Regions from separate parts of the Micromonospora sp. NPDC048868 genome, predicted to be linked through region 3. Evidence: riboswitches for the same ligand, from Rfam matches in the RefSeq annotation. Region 3 holds a riboswitch; each other region holds the start of a gene.
The links. Region 3 has a riboswitch for cyclic di-AMP ahead of ACGFNF_RS01790 (hypothetical protein). Riboswitches for the same ligand answer to the same signal wherever they lie in the genome.
Positions count from the first base shown of each region.

Region 1: linked by a shared signal. The riboswitch ahead of ACGFNF_RS18375 (NlpC/P60 family protein) and the one ahead of ACGFNF_RS01790 (hypothetical protein) in region 3 are both predicted to bind cyclic di-AMP.
Region 2: linked by a shared signal. The riboswitch ahead of ACGFNF_RS10905 (C39 family peptidase) and the one ahead of ACGFNF_RS01790 (hypothetical protein) in region 3 are both predicted to bind cyclic di-AMP.
Region 4: linked by a shared signal. The riboswitch ahead of ACGFNF_RS27505 (coiled-coil domain-containing protein) and the one ahead of ACGFNF_RS01790 (hypothetical protein) in region 3 are both predicted to bind cyclic di-AMP.

Region 1 is NZ_JBICUN010000010.1:185,844-189,190, forward strand. Features, by position in the region: gene ACGFNF_RS18365 (pyridoxamine 5'-phosphate oxidase family protein) at 1-175, opposite strand, end outside; gene dcd (dCTP deaminase) at 254-832, shown strand; gene ACGFNF_RS18375 (NlpC/P60 family protein) at 887-1,927, opposite strand; cyclic di-AMP (ydaO/yuaA leader) riboswitch at 1,940-2,073, opposite strand; gene ACGFNF_RS18380 (N-acetylmuramoyl-L-alanine amidase) at 2,312-3,347, shown strand, end outside.
Region 2 is NZ_JBICUN010000005.1:320,777-324,123, forward strand. Features, by position in the region: gene ACGFNF_RS10900 (alpha/beta fold hydrolase) at 1-741, opposite strand, end outside; gene ACGFNF_RS10905 (C39 family peptidase) at 847-1,692, opposite strand; cyclic di-AMP (ydaO/yuaA leader) riboswitch at 1,921-2,061, opposite strand; gene ACGFNF_RS10910 (acyltransferase family protein) at 2,381-3,347, opposite strand, start outside.
Region 3 is NZ_JBICUN010000001.1:379,422-382,768, reverse strand. Features, by position in the region: gene ACGFNF_RS01795 (SRPBCC family protein) at 1-92, shown strand, start outside; gene ACGFNF_RS01790 (hypothetical protein) at 183-1,268, opposite strand; cyclic di-AMP (ydaO/yuaA leader) riboswitch at 1,282-1,413, opposite strand; gene ACGFNF_RS01785 (cation diffusion facilitator family transporter) at 1,567-2,484, opposite strand; gene ACGFNF_RS01780 (HelD family protein) at 2,561-3,347, opposite strand, start outside.
Region 4 is NZ_JBICUN010000024.1:85,514-88,860, reverse strand. Features, by position in the region: gene ACGFNF_RS27510 (carbonic anhydrase) at 1-151, shown strand, start outside; gene ACGFNF_RS27505 (coiled-coil domain-containing protein) at 249-1,265, opposite strand; cyclic di-AMP (ydaO/yuaA leader) riboswitch at 1,269-1,400, opposite strand; gene ACGFNF_RS27500 (YibE/F family protein) at 1,567-2,916, opposite strand.

The DNA.
Region 1 (3,347 bases), on a different contig from region 3:
CGAAGCAGAAGAGCCCCTCGTCGGTGATCACCGGGGAGACCGGGTGCACCCGGGGGCCGCCGTCGGCGCGGACGGTGGCCAGGTAGCCGAAGCCCGGCCCGTACTGCTGCATGAGGAGGCGGATCCCGTCGGCGAGGCGGGGCTCGTCGGCGGCGAATTCGGACCAGGAAGCCATGCCGGCATTCTATCGAACAATTGTACGAAGATGCACTCCGACACGCAGGTCACGCGTGTCGGTCGCTAAGGTGTGCGGATGCTGCTCTCCGATCGCGACCTGGCCTCCGAGATCGAGGCGGGAACGCTCGCGCTGGAGCCGTTCGAGCCCGCGCTGGTGCAACCGTCCAGCATCGACGTACGCCTGGACAAGCTCTTCCGGGTCTTCAACAACCACCTCTACACCCACATCGACCCCGCGCAGCAGCAGGACGACCTCACGTCGATGGTCGAGGTGCCGGAGGGCGAGCCGTACGTGCTGCATCCGGGCGAGTTCGTGCTCGCCTCGACGCTGGAGGTGATCACGCTCGGCGACCAGCTCGCCGGCCGGCTGGAGGGGAAGAGCTCACTGGGCCGACTGGGCCTGCTCACCCACTCCACGGCGGGCTTCATCGACCCGGGCTTCTCCGGTCACGTGACCCTCGAACTGTCCAACGTGGCCAACCTGCCGATCACCCTCTGGCCGGGCATGAAGATCGGCCAGCTCTGCATCTTCCGGCTCTCGTCGCCGGCGCGGCACCCGTACGGCTCGGCCGTCTACGGCTCGCGCTACCAGGGGCAGCGCGGCCCGACCCCGAGCCGCTCGTGGCAGCAGTGGCGCACCTGGCCGACCAGCTGACCCGACCCGCGGGCGTGCGGAGGACCCCCGCCGGGCAGAGGCCCTCCGCGCGTCTCAGCCGGGGCGGCCGTAGCTGTGGATCGGGCCGTCGTCGACCTTCTTCATCTTGATCGGCACCCCGGCGCGGGAGGCGTGCACCACCCAGCCCCCGCCGACGTACATGCCGACGTGGTGCAGGTCGCTGTAGTAGAAGACGAGGTCACCCGGGCGCAGCTCGCCCCGGCTGACGGACGCGGTGGCCCGGCGCTGCTGTGCGGCGTTGTGCGGCAGCGACACCCCCGCCTTCGCCCAGGCGGCGAGCATCAGGCCGGAGCAGTCGTACGAGTTCGGCCCCTCGGCACCCCAGACGTAGGGCTTGCCGATCTGCGCGCAGGCGAACTTCACGGCGGTGCCGGCCGGGCCGCCGGGATAGCCGGCCGGGCAGGGGGCGGGACGCAGCGGCCCACCGCCGCCGTTGCCGTAGACCCGCAGCCGAAGCTTCTGCAACCGGTCGATCTCGGCGTTGATCTGCTTCTTCTTCGCCGCGAGCTGAGCCTCGGTGCGGCCGAGCTGGACGACCATCTCGTCCAGCGGCGCCTTCTTGGCGGCCAGCCGGTCGCGCAGCTCGGCGACCTGCCGCACGTCCTGCTGCTGGTGCTGGGCGAACTGGTCGAGCAGTTCGAGCTGCCCGATCATCTCGCTCGGTGAGCGGCTGCCCAGCAGGGCGTTGACGGCGGAGACGTTCTCGCCCTTGTAGGCGCGGGCCGCCAACGCGCCGACCTTCTCCATCGCCTGGTCGACCTGCTTCTCCAGCGGCCCGATCTGCGCGGCGAGCGCGTCGGCCTGCTTCCGCCTGGCGGCCAGGTCCTGTCGGGTGGCGTTGTGCCGTTCGATGATCGGTTCGAGCTTGTTCCAGTCCTCGTCGATCTGCCGCTCGATCTCGGCGACAGTCGGTTCGGCGTGGGCCGCCGTGGCGCCGCCGGTCAGGACGACGGCGAACGCGGCCAGGGCGGCGAGGGCGGTGGTGCAGCGGTACCAGCGTGGGCGCGGCGCAGCCGTCACCGGGTCGGCGAGGGCCGACCGGGCCGACGGTGGCCGCGGGGCATGGTGTGCCACCGGGCTTCGTACTCCTTCTTCCGTACCGCCTACCGGGTTAGCTGACGGGTTCGGGCGGGAAGGGGCGCCCTACCGCAGGACTGCGGATTCACCCCGGGGAACCTGGGTCCCCGGCTCGCTCGGGAGCGACTCGGCGGTGTCGGACCGTCACCGCCCTGGTTGGACGGAATGTCACCGGCCGACGAAGGACCAGAGTAGAGACGACCGTTATCGATCCGCAACCCTACGGGCGGTGACACTCCGTACCCACCCGGATCGGGCGGATCCGCAACCCGGGCGACGAAGATTTCCTTCCTTCTGAAGTGTCTGGCGGGAAAGTATTGACCAGAGGCGGCGGGCGGGGCGAAGGTGACCCCACCTTTGCCCGTCCGAACTGGGGGTCTGATGCACCTGTCAGCGACATCGAGGAGCAGACGCGTCCTGCTGGCCGCCGCCGTGGCCGCCGCCATGGCGACGACGCCGCTCACCGCCGCCGGGTCCGCCGCCGCGGCAGCGCCGGTGAACGACCGGCAGCAGCAGTACGCCGCCGCGGCCGCCGAGTACGGCGTACCGGAGAGCGTCCTGCTCGGGGTCTCCTACCTGCAGTCCCGCTGGGACACCAACGCCGGCACGCCGAGCACCAGCGGCGGCTACGGACCGATGCACCTCACCGACGCCGAGCACGTCGCCGCCCTCGCCGGCGGCACGCACCACGACGAGGGCACCGAGGACCCGCGCGGCGACGAGTCCCGCCCGTCCCTGGCCGAGGCCGGCGAGCCGCCAGCCGCCACGCCTCCCGCCGAGGCCGCGCTGCGGACCGTTGACGCCGCCGCCGGGCTGACCGGCGCCAGCGAGGAGTCGCTGCGGACGGACGTCACGGCGAACATCCGGGGCGGCGCGGCGCTGCTGGCCGCGTACCAGAAGGAGATCGGCGCCCCGGTCGGCGCCGGCACCGACCCGGCGGCCTGGTACGGCGCGGTGGCCCGGTACTCCGGCGCGGACAGCGCCGACGCCGCGGCGGCCTTCGCCAACGAGGTGTACGCCACCATCGCCACGGGCGACAGCCGGGTGACCGACGACGGGCAGCGGGTCACGCTGGCCGGCCAGGCGGTCCAGCCGAACCGCTCCTGGCTGGACCGGCTGAACCTGCGCAAGCTCGCCCGGCCGGACGGGCTGGAGTGCCCGGACGACATCTCCTGCGAGTGGATCCCGGCGCCGTACGAGAACTACGGCCCCACCCTTGGCGACTACGGCAACCACGACCTGGGGAACCGTCCCACCCAGCAGAAGATCGAGTACATCGTCATCCACGACACCGAGGGCTACTTCGGTCCCAGCGTCAACCTGGTCAAGGACCCGAAGCGGGTGGGTTGGCACTACACCCTGCGCTCGGTGGACGGGCACATCGCCCAGCACATCAAGACCAAGAACGTCGGCTGGC
Region 2 (3,347 bases), on a different contig from region 3:
GCGGTACGGCTCGACGAGGTCCAGGACCGCCTCGGGGGCCTCGACGTGGGCGTTGTGCCCGAGGCCGGGCAGGACGGCGACCGGCACCCCCAGCTCCGTGAGCTGGGCGTCGGTGACCATGGGGTCGTGCTCGCCGCGGGCCAGCAGCACGGGCACGTCGGTCGCCGCCAGCAGGGCGGGCAGCTCCGGCGCGCCCACGCCGAACGCGGCCGGGTCCATCGCCAGCCGCCAGCGGCCGTCGACCTGCCGCAGCCCCGCCTCCACGACGGGGTGCTCCGGGGCGAAGAGCCCGGTCAGGCCGGCCACCCGCAGGTAGCGGCGGGCCGCCTCGTCCCGGCTGGCGAACCAGGTCACCGGCCGGGCCGCCAACTCACCCGCCTTGGCCAGCTCCGCCGGCGACCAGACGGCCTTGATGCCGAGCCCGACGACGGCGTCGACGGGCAGTCCGGCGCCCCGGGCGGCCAGCGCCAGCCCGACCACCCCGCCGAGGGAGTGCCCCAGCACGACGAGCCGGTCCCCCGCCGCGAGCCCCGCGCCGATCCGCGCGGCCAGCCCCGGGAAGGAGTACTCCGGCAGCGGCGGCGACCAGCCGTGGCCGGCGAGGTCCGGCGCCAGCCACCGCCCCGCCCACCGACGCTCCAGCAGCGGCGCCCAGGGCAGCCACACGTCGCCGGTCGCGCCCATGCCGTGCAGCAGCAGGAGCACCCGCCGGCCGGCCCCGTCACCCGACTCATCGACCATGGGCGCAGTGTGCCACCCGTCGGACGCCGCGGGCGAGGGCCGTGACCCGGACACGACATCGGGCGCCGACCCCCCGGGTGGGGAGCCGACGCCCGACGGAGTCGCTCAGGCGGAGTAGCCGCGGGTGGCGGCCCAGTTCGCCAGGGCGATGGTGCTCATCCAGTACGACGCGGTCGCCGGGTTCGCCGAGTCGGCGATCTTCACCAGCCGCCCCTCGTCCTGGTAGCCGACCACCGCGACGTAGTGGCCGCCGGGGAAGGAGTGCCAGCCGCCGTCGGTGTCCGTGGCGCTGCCGGCGACGTTGACCACGACGCCCCGCCCGTCGGCGATGGCCGCGACGACGTCGGCCTGGAGCCGGTCCATCTGGGCCGGGGTGGCGGCGCCACCGGGGATCATCCGGGTCCGGTACGGGTCGCCCTTCACCGTCGCGTTCAGCACGCGGGTGGTGTCCTGGGCCGAGTCGGTACCCATCTGGTCGGTGCCCAGCTGGGCACCGAGGGCGTCCTGGCTGCGCGCGATGCCGGCGGCGCTGAGGGCGTGCCGGACGGCCGCCGGACCACAGTTGTAGAAGGTGGTCTGGGCCTGGTAGTCGTAGTCCAGGCTCTTGGCGGCCGGAGGCTTCGGCGGCGCCGGCTTGCGGGTCAGGTCCGGGTCCGGGGCGGCGCTGGACGCGCTGGCCGACGGGGCGGCGCTGGACGCGGCCGGGGCGGCGCTGGACGGGGCGGGCGCGACCCGGGCCTGGCTGCGCGAGGCCGCGGCGTCGTCCCGCAGCTCGGTGGCGGCCACCGGGGCCTGCGCGACGGCGGGGTCCTCGTCGGCTCCGGCCAGCAGCGCGCCCGTGCCCGACGCCAGCACGAGCGCCGCGGCGGACGCGGCGGCCAGCTGGTACGGACGCTCGGACGTGAGGCGACGCAACTGTCGCTTGAGGTGGTGCTTCACGGTTTCCTCCACGGGCTCGGGGGTGAGCGGCCGTCGGTCCGCGCCGAGGGCAGGGCGGACCGCCGCGCGGACGGGAGTCCGGGCGGGTGGTGGACCACTCAGGGGATGCGCCCGGGACGCCGGGCGACGGACGGTGACCGGTGGGTCAGCTCATGACCTGCGGGCGGACGAGCGCGGTCACCGCGGCGCCGTGGAGACGGCGGCACAGCCGAGGGGTGTACGGGTGTGGCATGAAGATGGAACTCCTTCCGACACCGCCGACCGGGTTAGCTGACGGATTCGGGCGGGAAGAACGCCCTACCACGGGCCCACGGCCCACGGATTCACCCCAACGAGCACTGGGTCCCCGGTTCGTCGTTCACGATTAGGCGGGTCGGCGCGGCGTCGCCTCTGGCGATCGGGTACCGCACCGGACGCGCCGACATTACTGGCCGGTCCGCGCCCTGCCAACCCCGTCCCACCTGCCTAAACCTTGATCGGGAGACAATTTTTGCGGGCACTTCGCCACTGACGCGACTCAATGGGACGACCGTTTCTGCACGCACCTTGGGGCGACAACGGGACAAGTGGCGGACATCGGCGCCGAAACCCCGGCTGGAATCGACCGGGCCGCGCCCGATGACCGGTTCGACGGCGTGGTGACCGGCGTCACCGAAACGGTGGGGATTCGTCGCCCGGACTCTCCGGCCGCCGGGGGCGCTCAGCGCGAGTCGGCGTACGTCGTCCGGTGGTCGTCCTGCGGATCGGCGGCCCGGGGGCGCGGCACGGCGTTGCCCCGGTCCCCCGGCGCCGCCCCGGGGCCGCCGGGGTCCTGCCCGGCGGCGTCCCCGTCCCGCGGCGCCCGGGCCGGCCTACGCGGGGTGAGCAGCCGCATCATCGGCGTCTCGACGAGACGGTGCAACAGGCCGGCCAGGGCCAGGTTGACCAGCAGGAAGCCGAGCACCACCGCCAGCCCCCACCAGCCGGTGAAGCCGACGCCCCAGTCACCGGTGAGCCGCAGGACGGTGATCATCACGAGGACGTGCACCAGATAGAAGGCGAAGGAGACCTCGCCCAGCCAGATCATCGGCCGGGACCGCCACGGCGAGCGCCGCCCGCGCACGTCCGCGTCCGCCGCCGCGGCGATGACCAGGATGTACGCGATCGAAAGCAGCGCCGCCCACAGTTCGGCGCGGACCCACTGCGCGGCGACCACCCAGGTCGCCACGAAGAGCAGGCTGGCCAGCGGCAGGCCCGGCCCGCGCCACCGGCCACGCCGCATCAGCTCGGCGGCGGCGACGCCCATCCAGAACTCCAGCGACCGCACCGGCGGGAAGATCTGGGTGAACCACCAGCGGCTCTCCTCGGGCACCAGCACCTGGGCCGGCCAGAGCGCCAGGATGAGCAGCGGCACCGCGACCACGACGGCCCACAGGGCCCACGGCCGGGCCCGGCGGATCAGCGGCAGCGCCAACGGCAGGCAGAGGTAGAAGAAGAACTCGCAGGACAGCGACCAGCTGACCGTGTTGATGCTGTAGAAGTGGCCCGGCCGCGGGTCCCACGCCTGGAGGAGGAACAGGTTCTCCACCGCGACGAACCGGTCCACGGGGTCGGCGAACCAGGCCGCGACCGCCAGGGCCGCCACCCACAGCACCACGTGGCTCGGCCAGATCTTGGCCACCCGGCGC
Region 3 (3,347 bases):
CGTTCCGCCAGGCCCGCGCCGCCCACCTCGGGCTGGCCGCCCGCCTCGCCACGGCCCTCGACACGAGCCTGCCCGGGTCGTCGGCCGACTGACCGCCGGACGGCCCGGCCGCGGTGGCCGGGGGCGACGGACGCCGTCGCGCCCCGGTGACCCGCGACGGGCGGGGCACCGGGGCGCGGGCGTCAGTAGACCGACAGGTGCACGTGGTTGGTGTGGTCGCTGGACGGGTCGCCGTTGGCCCCGCTGTACGACTTCCAGCCGCTGCTGGGCAGCCAGATCTGCCTGTACCAGATCACGTAGAGCACGGCGAGCCGGTCGGCGTTGCGCACGAAGTACGCCGACAGGTTGTTGCCGTACGTCCGGTCGCCGCCGGTGGCGTCGCCGCCGAAGCCGCCCTTCTGGGCCGCGAAGTCGCAGGCCCGGCCCTTCGGGTGTTCGCCCGAGCCGCCGGGGCGGTAGCAGGAGACGTAGCGGGTGAAGCCCGCCGCCTTGGCCTGGTTGAGCGCGTGCAGGGTGCGCGGGGTGATGCAGCCGTTGGCGGGGGTCGGGTCGTTGACGCTGCACGACTCGCGCGGCCAGGAGCCGTCGGAGTTGCGCGGGGCCGCCTTCGCCGTCTTGCTGGAGGTGCCGCCCGGCGAGGTGCCCGCCCCCGTGGACTGCTGCCGCTGTTGCTGCTGCTCGCGGTTGGCGACCGTCAGCGCCCGCTCGGCCTGCTCCTTGCGCTTGGCCATCACGGTGACCTGCTTGCGCTGCTCCCGGATCTCGCCGTCCAGGGCGAGCTTGGTGCGGGTGGCCTGGTCCCGGGTCTCCTGGAGTTCGCGCAGGGCCCGGTCCTCCTTGGCGGCCACCGCGTCGAGGGCGGCGGCGCGGTCCATGAAGCCGTCCGGCGAGCTGCTGTTGAGCAGGGCGGACGCCACGCTGAGCCGGCCGGTGCGGTAGGCCGCGCCCGCGATCTCGCCGACCCTGGCGGTGTGCGCGGCCAACTCGACCTCGGTGGTCTTGAGCTGCGCGGCGAGCTGCTGCTGCCGCTTGGCCGACGTGTCCAGGGCGCGCTTGGCGTCGAGGTAGCCCTTGCTGGCGGCCTCCAACTGGGCCCGCAGGGCGGGGGTGCCGCCCTCCTCGTCCTGGCCGGGGGCCGCGGCGAGCAGGCCGGCCCGGGTGGCGGCCGCCGCCGGGGCGGCGGTGACCGGGGCCACCGCGGCGCCGAGGGCGAGCATCGTGGCGATCAGGGCCGCCGTCCGGGCGGCACGTCGTCGTACAGGTGCCATCACTGGCATACACGTGTCCTTCCGTCAGCCGCCGACCGGGTTAGCTGACGGGTTCGGGACGGAAGATCCCTACCGCTGACGCGGATGCACCCCACGGACATGGTTCCCCGGTTCGCCCCGCCGGGCGATTAGGCGGCGGCCACCGCCGGCACCGGTGGGTGCCGCCTGGCGGAGGCCGAAGCCGAGCCTACCGGTGCCGCTGTGACTGATGCAGCGCAGGTGACGCAGGGTGTACGTCCACTAACAGTCAAATCCGGCATAAGCGCACAATACTCTCCCAGATTTAAGGTTGTCCTCATTACCACTCAACCGACCCGCAGGCCCCGCGTGACGCTCCGGGCTCGATCTGCAACGTGGCGTGCTCGATGTGGAAGTCGTCGTGCAGCGCGGCCCGGGCGGCGCCCAGCACCGCGCCGACCTCCGCGCCGGGTGCCATGGTCAGGTGGGCCGAGGCCACCTCCATCCCGGAGGTCAGCGTCCAGACGTGCAGGTCATGCACCTCGGCGACGCCGGGCACGGCGGCCAGCCGGTCGTGCACCGCGGTCACCTGGAGGTGCTCCGGCGCGGCCTGCACCAGGATGCGCAGCGCGGCCCGCCCGAGCCGCCAGGTGCGCGGCAGGATGAGCACCCCGATCGCGACCGCCACCAGTGGATCCGCCCACCACCAGCCGGTGGTGGCGATCAGCAGCGCGGCCCCGATCACGCCGAGTGACCCCAGCAGGTCGCCGAGCACCTCCAGGTACGCGCCGTGGACGTTGATGCTCTCCTTCGCCCCGGAGCGCAGCAGCGCGAAGGCGCCGATGTTGGCGAGCAGGCCGAGCACGGCGACCACAAGCATCGGGCCGGCCAGCACCTCCGGCGGGTCGCCGAAGCGGCGCACCGCCTCGATCACGACGTAGACCGCGACGCCGGAGAGCAGGACGGCGTTGGCCAGTGCGGCCAGTACCTCCAGCCGGTAGAGCCCGAAGGTGCGCTGCGGGTCGGCGCCCGCCCGCCGGGTCGCGGCGATCGCCGCGAGCGCCATGCCGATGCCGAGCACGTCGGTGAACATGTGCCCGGCGTCGCTCAGCAGGGCCAGCGAGCCCGTGCGGAAGGCCGCCACCGCCTCCACCACCATGAGGCCGGCGAGCAGCCCGAACGCCGCCCAGAGCCGGCCCCGGTGGCGGTGCGCGGCATTCGCCACCGACCCGTGATGGTGGTCATGACCTGCGCCCACGCGCCCACCCTCCGTCAGGCGTCCGGATTCGCGTTCAATCTATGCTCACATCGCTATGTATGCAAGTAACGGCGGCTCAGCCGATCGGGTCGACGGTGGTCAGCCGCTGGGTGGCCCGGGACAGCGCCACGTAGAGCGTCCGCACCCCCGACCCCGGGTCGGCCCGGATCTCGCCCGGGGCGACGAGGACGACCCCGTCGTACTCCATGCCCTTGGCCTCCAGGCTGGTCACCACCTGCAAACGCGGCGCGCCGAGCCCGCCCAGCCAGCCGGCAACCTCGTCGCGGCGCGGCACCGGCATGATCACCCCGACCGTGCCCTCCACGTCGGCGAGCAGCGCGCCGGCCGCCGCCACCACCGCGGCCTCCAGCTCCGCCGGCGGCACCGACAGCGCGACCGGGTCGACGCCGGTGGAGCGCACCGCCCGGGGCAGCGGCAGGTCCGGGTGCAGCCGGCGGATCTCGGCCGCCGCCACCGCGAAGATCTCCGCCGAGTTGCGGTAGTTCGTGGTGAGGGTGAAGTGGTGCCGCTTGCGCCGGCCCAACGCCTGGTCCCGGGCCCGGTTCAGCTCCTCGGGCTCCCCCGTCCACGCCGTCTGCGCCGGATCGCCCACCACCGTCCACGAGGCCAGCCGGCCCCGCCGGCCGATCATGCGCCACTGCATCGGCGAGACGTCCTGCGACTCGTCGACCACCACGTGCGCGTACTCCCGGTAGTCGTCCGGGCGTTCCCGCGCCGCCTCGCGGGCGGCGCGCTGCCGGTCGGCGAAGGTGCTCAGCTCGCGGACCCCGCCGGCCAGCTGGAACGGGTCCCGCTTCGCCCGGGCGGGCTTCATCGGCTTGCCGAGCAGCGCGTCCAGCTCG
Region 4 (3,347 bases), on a different contig from region 3:
CGCCGTCCTCGCCGCGGAGGTGGCCGCCGGCCGCTGCGGGGTGGTCGGCATGTCGTACCGGCTGACCGCCGGCGAGGTGCGGACGGTGGCCGAGGTGCCCGCCCGTACGGCCGACGCGCCGGAGGCGGCGGCCAGCGCCGCGCTCGCCTGACTCCGTTCGCCCGGCAGGTCGTCGCGGCGGGCCCGCACGACGACAGAGGGCCGCTCCCGCGTCCGGCGGGGCGGCCCTCTGTGTACGTGTGTCCCGGCTAGAGCAGCGACACGTGGACGTGGTCGGTGTGGTTCGACGGGCCGCTGTAGGAACTCCAGCCCGTCGCCGGGAACCAGATCTGTCTGTTCCAGATCACGTAGTAGATGCCGAGCCGGTCGGCGTTGCGGACCAGGAACGCGGTCAGGTTGTTGCCGTACATGTAGGTGTCGTCGTTGTGCCAGGGGGAGAAGCCGCTCCTCTGCAGCGACCAGTCGCAGGCCCGGCCCTTCGGGTGCTCGTACGGCCCGCCGGGGCGGTAACAGCCGACGAACCGGTTGAAGCCGGCCCGCTTGACCTCCTTGTACATGTGCAGGGTGCGCGCGGTGATGCGGCCGGAGGTGGTGGGGTCGTCCTCGGTGGGTGACAGCGGCGTCCAGTCGCCGTCGGCCGTCCGCCCCGGCGCGATCTTCGCCACCGGCGAGGTGGCGACCACCTTGCCACTGGTCAGCCCTCTGCCGCCGACCAGCGCGAGCGCCTTCTCCGCCTCCCGCTTGCCGCGCGCCATCTCGTTCGTCAGCTTCTGCTGTTCGCGGACCTCGGTGTCGAGCGCCAGCTTGGCCTGCTCGGCGCGGTCCTTGACCGCGTTCACCTCGGCGAGCTTCTTGGAGTTGACCAGGTTGAGCTCGTCGAGGGCGGCGGCGCGCTTGACGAACGAGTCGGGGCTGGCGGTGTCCAGCAGCATGGACACCGCGCCGATCCGCCCGGTGCGGTAGGACTGGGCGGCGATCTGGCTGACCTGGGGGGCCAGCGCGTTCAGTTCGGCCTGCGCCCGGGAGACCTCCAGGGCCAGTTCGAGCTGGCGCTTCTTCGACTTCGCCAGCTTCGCCTTGGCCTGCACGTAGGACCGGTTCCGGGCCTCGATGAGGTCGTCGAGCAGCTTGGGCTCGTCGTCCCCGTGCCCGGAGGGCTTGGGCGGGGTGGGCGCGGCCGCCGCCGGGAGAGGCCCGGCGAAGACCGCCAGAGCGGCGAGTACGGCCACCACGGGCGTCAACCAGCGGCGTAGGGGTGCCGTCACAGTTTTCCCTTCCGTCGACCGCCGACCGGGTTAGCTGACGGGTTCGGGGCGGAAGTGGCCCCTACCGCTGTCGCGGATTCACCCCACGTACCTGGGTCCCCGGTTCGCCTCGCGGCGATTGGGCGGCGGCACCGCAGGCGCCGCTGCGCGCCTTCGGCGGTGACCGGCAGCGAGGTTACCCGAGAACGCTCCCGGGGATCTACGTCCCTAAGCCGACTAAATGCGTTATTTCGTAATGGCGGACGGTGACCAGTGACGCGTTTATCAGGCTGAACGTCCTGTTCGGTCACGCTGAGGAGCGTCACCATGCGGTGTCCGTACTTCTGCGCCCGTCGGGCCATCCGGCGGGAGCGGCGGACGGCGTGTCCCCACGCGGCCCGCTGAGGGCCTCCAGCGCCTCGGACCGGTCGGCCGCCGGCCGGGGAGTCGGCGCGGTCGCGGGCGCGGCGCGGTCGGTGGCGTCCCCGCCGCGTCGGCCGGCCGTGGTCACCAGGGCCGCCAGCGCGGTGGTCAGCGGCACGGCGGCGATCAGGCCCAGGGTGGCGACCGCGCTGCGGACGATCTCCTGGGCGAGGAACTCGCTGGTGAGAAGTTGGGTCACCGCCCGCGAGTCGGCGGTCAGCAGGAGCAGCACCGGCAGCGAGGCGCCCGCGTACGCCAGCACGATGGTGTTCACCGTCGAGGCGATGTGCGCCCGGCCGACCCGGGTCGCCGCCCGGTAGAGCTGCGTCCGCGACAGCCCGGGGTTGGCGTGCGCCAGCTCGGTGACCGTGGCGGCCTGGGTCACCGTGACGTCGTCCAGCACGCCGAGGGAGCCGATGATGATCCCGGCCAGCAGCAGCCCGTGCAGGTCGACGTCGGCCTGGTACATCGACAGCGTGGTGGCGTCCTCGGAGCCGAACCCGGTCAGGTGGGTCGCGGCGGTGGCGATCGTGCCGAGGACACCGGTCAGCACCAGGCTGCCCAGCGTGCCGAGCACGGCGACCGAGGTCTGCGCGGTCACGCCGTGGGTCAGGTAGAGCACCACGAACATGATCAGAGCGGCGCCGACGACCGCGACCAGCAGGGGCGGGTTCCCGGCGCTGATGCCCGGCAGCACGAAGGTCAGCAGGATGGCGAAGCTCGCCGCCAGCCCGCCCAGCGCGGCCAGCCCGCGCCACCGCCCGAAGGCGACGATGGCGGCCGCGAAGAGCGCCACCAGCCAGACCAGCGGCTTGCCGCGCTGGTGCTCGGCGATGTTGTAGGTGCTGGCCGTGGGGTCGGCGGGGTCGGTGAGCTCGACCAGGATGATCTCGTCGTCCACGGCGACGGTCGGCGCACCGGGCCCGGCCGGGATCGGCGTCTGGATCTGCTGGCCGGCGTCGGGGCCGTCCTGCACCCGTACGGTGACCGTGCCGCAGGGGCCCTGCGGCGCGTCGGGGCTCCCCTCCGGGGCCTCCGGGGCGGGCGGGCACGGCTCCGTCACCACCCGGGTCACCGTGCCGTGATAGCGGGGTGCGTCGGTGCCGGTCGCCGGGTCGGGCGCGTCCCACGGCCACAGCACCAGGGCGGCGATCAGCGTGGCGACGAAGAGGGGCACCACCGTCGCGACGAGGATCCGCCGCACCCTCGGCGGGGCGGACGGAGCGGGACGGGTGTGGTCGGCGCCCAACGTGAGTCTCCCAACGAGTCCAGGGCGGGGTACGGGCCGGCGGGCCGGTCGGTTCAGCGTCGCCACGGGTGCGGGGGCGGGAACCGCCTCCACGTGGCACTGTGGTCACGTGCCGTGGCCGTCGGCTCCCGTCCGGCGACGGACGGTCGGCGCTATCGCCCGGCGGAGGGCGCGGCGCGGGTGGTGCGGAGTCCGGAGGGCCACCGGCCGAATGGTAGCCACCCCGGCATCGGGGCGCAGGTCGTGCTGGTGGTGTCGCGGCGCGGACCTTCGCCCGCCCGCCCGGCACGCCCACGCGCGGGACCTGCGCGCGCCCAGCCGCCCAGGTTCGGCTGCCCACGCGCGGGACCCATACGTGCCCGACCGGCCCACCTGCGCCGTTGACGCGCGGTAACCAGTGCCGGCCCGCACACGTGCGGGGGCCGGCCGTG